Linked DNA regions of Desulfatitalea tepidiphila. The main gene of each other region encodes a partner of the protein of the gene in region 2 in a complex. Links are inferred from orthologs where the notes say so. Each region holds a gene or a part of one and is shown on either strand. Other genes may lie near its edges.

Region 1 (4,302 bases), 980 kb from region 2 along the record:
CCCGAGTCTTCAGGTAAAGTGACCGTTACCCTGCTGATCGGTCTGGCCATGATCGAGTCTCTGTGTATTTACTCGCTGGTCGTCGCCCTGATTCTGATCTACGCACATCCCCAGGCCGGGGCCATTGCAAAGATTTTCGGCGCCTAATTCGACACACGTTCCATACGCACAAGATCCAAAAAAAGGGGCATCCTCTGAAGCTATGAAGGGGGATGCCCCTTTTTCATTTTCAGGACGTGTTTCAGGAAGTGGCCCGTATGTGAACCATTCAGCATGGCGATCTCTTCCGGAGTTCCTGTACCCAGGACATAGCCGCCACCTTCGCCGCCCTCCGGTCCCAAATCGATAATGTGGTCCGCCGATTTGATCACATCCAGATTGTGTTCGATCACGACAACGGTGTTGCCGTTGCCTACGAACCGGTTGAGCACCACCAGCAGCTTGTTGATGTCGTCCATGTGCAATCCGGTGGTAGGCTCGTCAAGGATGTAGACGGTTCTCCCCGTGCTTCGTTTGCTGAGCTCTCTCGACAGTTTGATTCGTTGGGCCTCACCTCCGGAAAGCGTCGTAGCGGATTGCCCCAATTGAATGTATCCCAGCCCCACATCCACCAACGTTTGCAGCTTTTCGCGGATGGCCGCAAAATTTCTGAAGAAATCGAGCGCCTGGTTGATCGTGAGATTCAAGACTTCCGCGATGTTTTTGCCCTTATAGCGGATTTCCAGAGTCTCGCGGTTGTAGCGTTGGCCGTGGCAAATATCACATGGGACATAGATGTCCGGTAGAAAATGCATTTCTATTTTGATGATGCCGTCGCCATGGCAGGCCTCGCAACGTCCCCCTTTTACGTTAAAGCTGAATCTGGATGGTTTGTAACCGCGCGTTCTAGACTCTGCGGTCTTGGAGAAGAGATCACGCACAAAGGAGAACAATCCCGTGTAGGTGCCCGGATTGGATCGCGGTGTACGACCGATGGGGGATTGGTCGATATTAATGACTTTATCGATCTGTTCCATTCCCGCAATGCTGTGAAACCCACCGGCTGCGATCCGGCTCTGGCGCAATCGCTGAGCCAGTGCGTGATGCAAGGTGTCGATGACAAGGCTGGACTTGCCTGATCCAGAGACGCCCGTCACACAGGAAAAGCAACCAAGAGGAAAGCGCACCGTGATGTTCTTCAGGTTATTCCGATTGGCACCGTGGATGATGATGGCCTGGCCGTTCCCCTTTCTCCGGTTATTGGGGACGGGAATTTTTTTTACACCGGCAAGGTATTGGCCCGTCAGTGAATCTTTGGCCTGGGACAACTGCTGGGGTGGGCCGGCAAACACCACGCGACCGCCTTGCACCCCGGCGCCTGGCCCCATATCGACGACAAAATCTGCAGATTCGATGGCCTCTTGATCATGTTCTACCAATAGAACAGTGTTTCCGATATCGCGCATTCTCCTCAACGCTTCAAGCAGTCGGGCGTTATCGCGTTGGTGCAATCCGATACTCGGCTCATCCAGGACATAGAGAACCCCCGTCAGTTTCGCTCCGATCTGAGTGGCCAAGCGTATCCGCTGGCTTTCGCCACCGGACAGGGTATGGGCAGCGCGATCCAGGGTCAAGTAGGAAAGGCCGACATGGGAAAGAAACTGCAGACGCTCCGTGATCTCCTTTACGATTTTTTCTGCAACGACCGCTTTCTTTCCCTCGAGTCGCAAAGATTGAAAAAAGTCAATCGCTTGATCTATTGAGAGCGTCGTGACCTGGTGAATGGCATGGTGTTGAATCTTTACCGCCAGGCTCTCCGGCTTCAATCTGGCACCGTTGCATACGGCGCATGGCAGGAAGGCCATGTAGGTTTGGAGTTCTTCGCGGATTTGGGCAGACTCTGTTTCGTGATAGCGACGTTGCAGTTGAGGGATAAGGCCTTCGAATGGATTATTGTACAAATGCTGGCCGGAGTCGCGATCCACGGAAAAGCGAATGACGGTATCTCCGCTCCCGTAAAACAAGGCTTGCCGGAACGCTTCGGGTAGATATTTGAAGGGGGTGTAAATATCCGTGTGGTACTGGCAGGTAAACGCTTCGAGGAATTCGGTAAAGTAGACCGATTGTCGGTTCGCCCACACGAGGACCGCTCCGTCTCGTAACGATAGCTCCGGATTGGGCACGATGAGTTGGGGATCGAACACCGAGCGTGTCCCGAGTCCATCACACGCCGGACAGGCGCCCTGAGGAGAGTTAAACGAAAAATCGGCCGGGGTGAAATCTGAATATGTCGTTCCGCACTGATGGCAGGCCGACCTTTCATTGAAATGAAAGAGACGGCCATCATCATGCGCGTTTCCCTTTTGACAAAGGACTTCGGCACGACCCCCGGAAAGAGAGAGTGCAAGCTCGAGGGAGTCTGCGAGTCGATTCGAAGCGTTTTTCTGAATAACCAAACGATCGACAACGGCGTCGATCGAATGGTCCTTTTTGGGGGACAGTTTACCAACGTCCTCGATGGGCATCATCTCACCATCGATACGAACCCGCGCAAAACCTTCCCTTCTCAGCCGTTGTATAACGTCCGCATGGGAACCCTTTTTGTTACTTACCAGCGGCGCCATGATGACCACACGGCTCCCCGCGGAGAGGGTGTTGAGTTCGTCCACCATCTGATCGATGCTTTGGGGTTGCACAGGGCGACCACACAGATGGCAATGCGGTGTGCCGATGCGCGCATAGAGCAACCGCAGATAATCATAGATTTCGGTTACCGTGCCGACGGTGGACCTTGGGTTGTGTCCGGCCGTCTTTTGCTCGATGGCGATGGCCGGCGACAAGCCTTCGATGAGATCCACATCCGGCTTTTCCAGGCGCTCCAAAAATTGACGGGCATAAGTCGAAAGAGATTCGACATAACGGCGTTGGCCTTCTGCATAGAGGGTATCAAAGGCCAGGGTGGATTTCCCGGATCCGGAAAGGCCGGTAACCACGATCAGTTTTTCCCGAGGAAGGTCGAGATCGATGTTCTTTAGGTTGTGCTGCCGCGCACCGCGGATCATAATTGAGTTCATCGCTTTTGATAACGTCGACCAATGATGCTGTAAACAACTTTTCCGAAAGTCCAATATTTTTAATATATGCAGGAACCGTGCGCAGTAAAGTGTGCCGATTCGGGCTTTGCGGGCAACTGCTCGAAATCCATTCGAATGTTTTTTTGAAGAAAATGGGGCTCGGTGGTAACCCATCTGGGTCCCGAAAGGAAACCACTGTTTTTAAAAAATGTAAAAATCCGGCGTAAAACAGAGGAAATCAAAGATCATCATTTGTCGGCAGTTTGTTTATAACTATGGATATGCTTAAAATGCTTAAATAAAAACTAAAACTAAAAGGGCGCTAATTTGTAGACCTCTCACGTGTCAATTATAATAATAAACAATATAAACAAATAAATAGATTGATGTGAGCAACGTGTAAGGATGGCGTGAGGAGACTTCAGGTCTTTCGGATTGACAGTGAAGGGTCTCTGGCCTATTACGAATCCATACTTTTCAAGGATTTGACCTTTTCGAATAATCCGGAATATTTATAAAAACTGTCTGATTTTCTTAATGTTTGCCTGGCTGTTTGCGTTGGGACAGAGGTCGTGTTCAGCAAAACGAAGCGTATTTTGGTCGGATTGTTTTTTGTACAGGGAAAACGGGAAAAGGTGATATGGAGAATATCTGGCAGAAGGTAAAGGCCGCGCTTACTGATTTTGTTCCAGATCATGCCTACCGGATGTGGATCGAGCCCCTGACGCTCGGGACCATTGATCCCAATGTGTTACAGCTCAATTGTCCCAATGCTTTTTTCCGCAGACGGGTGAAGGAGCATTTCGGTGAATTGATTTGCCGGGAGCTGCAAAAATTGACCGGCAATGCCACGGAATTGAAATTTGCGGTTACAGAGGGAGATCATGGCAGGTCCAATTTGACGGAGTTTCCCGAACAGCTTCCATTGCCCAACATTCATTGCCAGCCTCATTTCGGACGGCTGTTGCGACAGGATTATACTTTTGATCAGTTCGTGGTTGGTAAGAATAATGAATTCGCCTATTCTGCAGCATTATCACTGGCCATGCGGAAATCCGCACAGCAGCATTCGCTTTTTCTTCTTTCAAAGACCGGTATGGGTAAGAGCCATCTGTCTCAAGCCATTGGTCATCAGATTTTGGCGGAATCCAAAGCTGAGCGCGTGTACTATATGACAGCCGAAGATTTTACCAATGAAATGGTATCCTCCTTCAAGACCAATTCGGTTAGCAAATTCAAAGATAAATAT
Region 2 (5,921 bases):
TTTGCTGATCGGTGAGTTTTTGGTCGATCAGGCCCTTGATCGCGATCTTCTTTTGATTCTCCAGGATGATATTCCGCTCGACCTCCGGATATCCCGCCTTTTCAAGTTGCATGCGCACGGGGGCCAAGGCCTGATCGAGTTCCGAAAGCAGGATGATATCGTCATTGACAACAGCGGCAATACGATCGATCAGTTCGGCGGCACACATCCTCGGCGCAACGGCGATGCCGATGATCACAGCCAGCGCACCGACCATCCATGCGGCCCATCGGTTCTTCAAGGCTCCCAACCGTGGACAGGTCATCGTTTTCAACGCTCCTTTTCTCCCCTTGCTCGTCTCAGCGCAGGTTACGATCTGTGGCGCCGATATGAACGGCGCCTCATGCCAACCCGCAACCCGGCCATATATGAGTAGGGACTAACGACGATTTTTCGTCACGTTTTCCCAAAGCTTCTGGTTGATGTCAACGGGGTAGGTTCGGCGTAATGTTTCGATCCACTCTTTATAGCCGATTTCGGCTTTCTGCTGTCGAAGATGCCTCACGATTTTTTTATTGATGGCATCTGAATCCTCATCGGCGGCAACCCCATCCGGATACTGGGTCTTGTAATAGTCGGCCACATCATCCGTCGTGATCTGAACTTTCTCGACAAGCTCCCTATCGATGACTTTATTGATCAGCAACCGGTTCGCCAGTTTTTCCTTCCAATAGTCAAAAGAGACAGCATTCTCCAGCAGTGTTTCTTCGAAAGTATTATCCGGGTAATCGGCCTTGATCTCTTCGACCGCCGTCTCCAGTTCCGTTTCCGAAACCATAATGCCATTGGCCTTTGCAAAAGCGATGATCATCATTTCCTCGCTCAATTGATTCAACACCCTGATGCGCAAATCATTGAGCGCTTCGATATCGATCTCACGTTCGCCCGGAAAGGCCTCCTCGTGCGCCGCTTCCACAGCTTGCTCATACTCGGCCAGGGATAGCGATATATCCTGGACACGAATCAAGTAGTCGTTCCCCGGATTGTCGCGTGAACATCCGCCGGCGGTCACCATCCCGATAAACACGACGAGTACGGCGAGAATCAAAACCTTCCGATCCTTCTGAATTACGGCCATCAACCTGCCACCTTCCCTCAAGCCATCTATTTTGTTAGAAATTTATTGGTTAACATGCCGATTTATTTCTATCAAGATGTTTTTGGCCTGGGCAATCAGGGCATTGGGCGTCCCGCCGGTCAGGGTGGCCTTGAAAACACCATCCGGGGAAAAACGATATTTGCCGTCGGCAGCGGCAACCATGTCAACGATACCGAACGGACGCTTCTGGTACGTCTCTGAAAAAAGCAGCTGCAGCTGATTGTCGGTCAAATCCAATCGAACACAACCGGCACGCGTGGCAAGGACCTTGAGCATGATTTTCAATAGAAGATTCGAGGCCTCATCGGGGAGCTGGCCGAAGCGGTCTTCCAACTCGGTTTTCAGTGCGCCGATCTCTTTGATGTCTCCCATGCGCGCCAATCTGCGGTAAATGGAAAGCCGTTGATCGATATCTACGATGTACTGTTCCGGGAGAAAGGCGGATACCTGAAGATTGATCTCCGGCTCCAGCACCTCTTGTTGGGGTTCGCCCTTGAGCTCCGAAATGGAGTTCTCCATGAGCCTCAGAAACATGTCGTAACCGACCGCTGCGATATGTCCGGACTGGGAGGCGCCCAGAATCGTGCCGCCACCCCGTATTTTCAAATCGCTCATGGCGATCTGGAAACCGGATCCCAGGTCGCTGTACTCCATGAGCACTTTGAGCCTTTTTTGGGCCGTCTTGGTCAAGACCGTCTCGTTGGGAATCACCAGGTAGGCATACGCCTGTTCCTCTGCCCGCCCTACCCGGCCGCGCAACTGATAAATCTGGGCCAGGCCGAAATGGTCGGCCCGGTTGATAATGATGGTATTGGCCGATGCGACATCGAGGCCGGACTCCACGATCGTTGTGCAAACCAGCATGTCGACGCGCTGTTGCATGAAATCGAGCATGGCCTTTTCAAGTCGATCTTCGGACATCTGGCCATGCGCCACCACGAGCCGGACTTCGGGAACAAGTTTTTTGAGATGTCCGGCGATGCGCTCGAGACTTTGCACCTTGTTGTGCACGAAAAAAATCTGTCCTTTGCGCGACAGTTCCTTGCGGATGGCTTCGGTGATCATGATATCGTCCCATTCGGTGATGTAGGTGGCGATGGGACGCCGCTGCTCCGGCGGCGTGGAGATAAGACTGATATCCCTGATGCCCAACAGCGACAGATGAAGTGTCCTGGGGATCGGTGTCGCGGTGAGCGTCAATACATCCACCGTCTCCCTGAGCCGTTTGATCTTCTCCTTGTGCTTGACGCCGAAGCGTTGCTCCTCATCGAGGATCAGCAGACCGAGGTCCTTGAACTTGACATCTTTTTGAAGCAGGCGATGCGTGCCGATCACGATGTCCACGCGCCCCTCTTTGAGATCGGCCACGATGCGGCTCTGTTCCTTGGCGTTTCGAAATCGATTGAGCGATTCGACCTGGACCGGGAATCGTTTGAACCGCTCGCAGAAAGTGGCGTAATGCTGCTCGGCGAGCACCGTGGTGGGCACCAGCACGGCCACCTGCTTGGCCTCGCTGACCGCCAGAAAAGCCGCCCGAAGAGCGACTTCGGTTTTGCCATATCCCACATCGCCACAAACCAGACGATCCATGGGAGCCTGCCTGCGCATGTCATCGAGCACTTCTTCGATGGCCCTGCGCTGGTCGGGCGTCTCTTCATAGGGAAAACCATCCTCGAAATCCCTGAAGTAAGTGTCCATTGCGCCGAAGGCATGGCCCTTTTGAACCCTGCGGGCGGCATAGAGCTGCAACAACTCGCCGGCAATCTTTTCGGCCGAACGTTTGACCTTCCCCCTGACCTTTTCCCAGGTGACGCCCCCCATCTTATCAAGCACCGGCGCGACGCCGTCCACACCCATGTATCTATGCACCAGGTTCATTCGTTCCACGGGAAGATACAACTTGTCGTCGTCACGATAGACGATCAGCAGGTAATCGTTGAACGAGCGGTCCACCCCCAGTTTGACGAGCCCTTCGTAACGGCCGATCCCGTGTTCATCATGCACTACCGCATCCCCGATTTTCAGGTCCTCGATGCTCAGCAGCTCCGCGACCTTTGCCCGGGCAGGCGCTTTGCGAGTACGATAGCCGGTGCCAAAAATCTCCTCATCGCCGATCATGGCGATGGCGGCGTCAGGCCAGGCAAATCCAGCTGCGATGCCACCCGCGGCCAGACCGACGCGATCCGTATGCGCGGACATATGCCAAGGGGCGTCGAGCTTGACCGCACGAACGCCATAACCGGCCAACAACCCTTCCAGGCGGCCGATGTGAGAAGGGCGCCGGCAGAGGATCAACGTGCGTGTTCCTTTCTGCTGCTGGGACGATAACCAATCGGCCAGGGGTTGAAGCGGCCGGTCGGAGGGTCGGGCCGTGTTCAAGGAGAGTTGAACCTCCTCGATGCCCGACATCCCGGTGCGGCACACCTGCTGCGCCGATTCTTGTCCATCCGCCTGATCGACTTCCAGCGGTTTGACATTGATCCTGTCGTAAACCGACAATCGTTGTCGGATTTGCGTCCATTTAAGGTAAAGACTCTCCGGGGGCACCACTAGACGCTGATTTGAAATGGCGCTATTGTAGTTCTGTTCGGTCTGGGACTGGTATTCCACCGCAGCTTGTCGCAGTGCTGTGGGCTCGATGAGGACCGGTACTGTATGTCGCGGCAGATAATCGAACAGGGTATCGGTCTGATCGAAAATGAGGGGCAACAGGCTCTCCATGCCAGGGAAGATGCCTTCCGCTTTGATGCGTTGGACGATCTCCCTGACTTTGGTGACCGCAAGACCTTGTTCGGCCGCCTGAATCCGGATGCGCCCCAACACATCATTCAATTTGGACGGCTGCAGGATGGCCTCGCGAGCCGGCAGCAGCACGATTTCATCTAGATTTTTAATGGTTCGCTGGGTGTCCACCGAAAAAAGGCGTATCGATTCGACCAGGTCCCCGTAAAACTCGATACGCAAGGGATCGGAATAGGACGGGGCGTAGACGTCGAGTATGCCGCCGCGCACCGAGAAATCACCCAACTCCTCCACCATCGCCACGCGGCTGTACCCACCGGCCACAAGTTTTGCAATCAGATCGTCTCGATGAACCTCCTCCTCGCAAACTAAAAGCTCGGCGTATCGCATGAGTTCAGCCTTGGGCAGCAAGCGCTGCATCACACCGCTCAAGGAGGTCACCACTACAGGGGACGATTGACTCTCTACCAATTCATAGAGCGCCTGAATCCGTCTTGCGGCCGTTTCGTTGTGATAGGCCATGAACTTGAAAGGCATCAAATTGTAGGGCGGGAAAAACAGGATCGGCGTTGAATCAGCGTCTAAAAAAAGGCGCATTTCAGCGTAAAAATGTTCCGCTGCTTTTAGAGACGGCAGAATGGCCAATATAGGAGACCGGCAGGCACGATAGACCTGTGCCAGCGCATAGGCGCTAGCCGTCGAATTGAGACCGATAACATCGACCGCCCCCCGGATCTCGGGAAGCTGTGCCAGAAGCTGTTGCCAGGAAATTTCCTCTTGATTTTGTCGCATAAAAACAGTAGTTGAATTCTTTTTATTGGCCGGCGTAGCTCAGCTGGTAGAGCAGCTGATTCGTAATCAGCAGGTCCGCGGTTCAAGTCCGCGCGCCGGCTCCATTCTTCAACGCAAAGGATTCAGGGATTTCAATTCCTCGAGCCCAAGCCGCCTTTGCAAAAGCATCATCTTTCCCCTGGTCCATTTGTTGACTTGACACTTCCAAACAGCCCGTATATTCTTCCATCCATATGAATTTATTCCCAAACAAAAGAGTTATGGGCTGCGTCCGGCACGGTCACCTGTTTATGCCCATCCGGATAAACCAAACACATATAGCCATTTTATAACGAGGTTTCAATGAAATGCATCGATGTCATCGAAGGCGCCGTAAAAAGCATTCTCACCCAGGTGCATGCGGCGATCATCGAAGACCGGCTCGATGACACAGATTATGTTCGTATGACCCGATCCATCATCGATGGGACGGAACAATTCGTGAGCAAGAACCCTGAATTGGTCGACGATCCGCAACTGCTGAAGCAGGTCCTTTACGATTTTGCCCGTAATCTGTGGCTGATGAATCAAAAATCCGAAGTGGAAGCGGCGGGTGGCCAGTCGGTGCCCGACTCACCCGAAAACGACGAGTATCAAACCTATTATTACGATTATCTTTATCATCGGGGCCTTTATCCGCGATAGGCGATAAACCCCATACGCCCATAGGTCGATGATGGCACATCAGCCACATGATCGTTCAAAGGCTAAAAAATAAGGAACACTCCAGATGAAAGAGATTGATGACCAGGATCTGAAAAACGAAATCGATCAGATTTCCAAGCGCATCGATGCCATTGTACAACAGGTGGAAAAACTCGATCCCGCCAAAAAAGAGGAGGCCGGTACGGATCGAGAGTAATTTCTCGCGCAGCCCAGAGCCAGAACCACAATGCTCCGCATTACCCAGGCAGGGGCACATATTTTACTGTCGAGGAGGCGCCATGGCACTCACGAAAAATGATATTGTCACACGTGTCAATGACTTGGGCTTTACCCAGAAAAAGTCCGCGGAGGTCGTCGAATCATTGCTTGAAATCATCAAGCGTTGTCTGGCGGAGGGCGAAGACCTCCTTGTGTCGGGTTTTGGAAAATTTTGCGTTAAGACCAAAAGGCCCCGGCGTGGACGCAACCCGGCGACCGGCGAAGACCTGATTTTGGACCAGCGTCGGGTCGTGACCTTTAAGTGTTCGGGTAAATTGAGAGACAA

The links.
Region 1: the proteins of mfd (region 2) and uvrA are in contact, whole or in part, in a crystal structure (PDB 4DFC), measured with the Escherichia coli proteins. The link is inferred for Desulfatitalea tepidiphila from one-to-one orthologs.

The regions. Positions count from the first base shown.
Region 1 is NZ_BCAG01000003.1:991,198-995,499, forward strand. Bases 1-3,393 are described here. They hold uvrA (excinuclease ABC subunit UvrA), read right to left. Parts: upstream 3,054-3,393; coding sequence 201-3,053; downstream 1-200. Other genes in these bases: atpE (ATP synthase F0 subunit C), read left to right, coding at 1-147. Outside these bases: chromosomal replication initiator protein DnaA, read left to right, coding at 3,694-4,302. UniProt on the Escherichia coli protein: The UvrABC repair system catalyzes the recognition and processing of DNA lesions. UvrA is an ATPase and a DNA-binding protein. A damage recognition complex composed of 2 UvrA and 2 UvrB subunits scans DNA for abnormalities.
Region 2 is NZ_BCAG01000003.1:1,968,228-1,974,148, forward strand. Bases 960-5,061 are described here. They hold mfd (transcription-repair coupling factor), read right to left. Parts: upstream 4,673-5,061; coding sequence 1,160-4,672; downstream 960-1,159. Other genes in these bases: DFT_RS13440 (SurA N-terminal domain-containing protein), read right to left, coding at 960-1,117; DFT_RS13455 (hypothetical protein), read left to right, coding at 5,015-5,061. Also shown: DFT_RS13430 (peptidylprolyl isomerase), read right to left, coding at 1-92; DFT_RS13435 (SurA N-terminal domain-containing protein), read right to left, coding at 1-304; more of DFT_RS13440, read right to left, coding at 419-959; more of DFT_RS13455, read left to right, coding at 5,062-5,356; DFT_RS26985 (hypothetical protein), read left to right, coding at 5,442-5,573; DFT_RS13460 (integration host factor subunit alpha), read left to right, coding at 5,656-5,921. UniProt on the Escherichia coli protein: Couples transcription and DNA repair by recognizing RNA polymerase (RNAP) stalled at DNA lesions. Mediates ATP-dependent release of RNAP and its truncated transcript from the DNA, and recruitment of nucleotide excision repair machinery to the damaged site.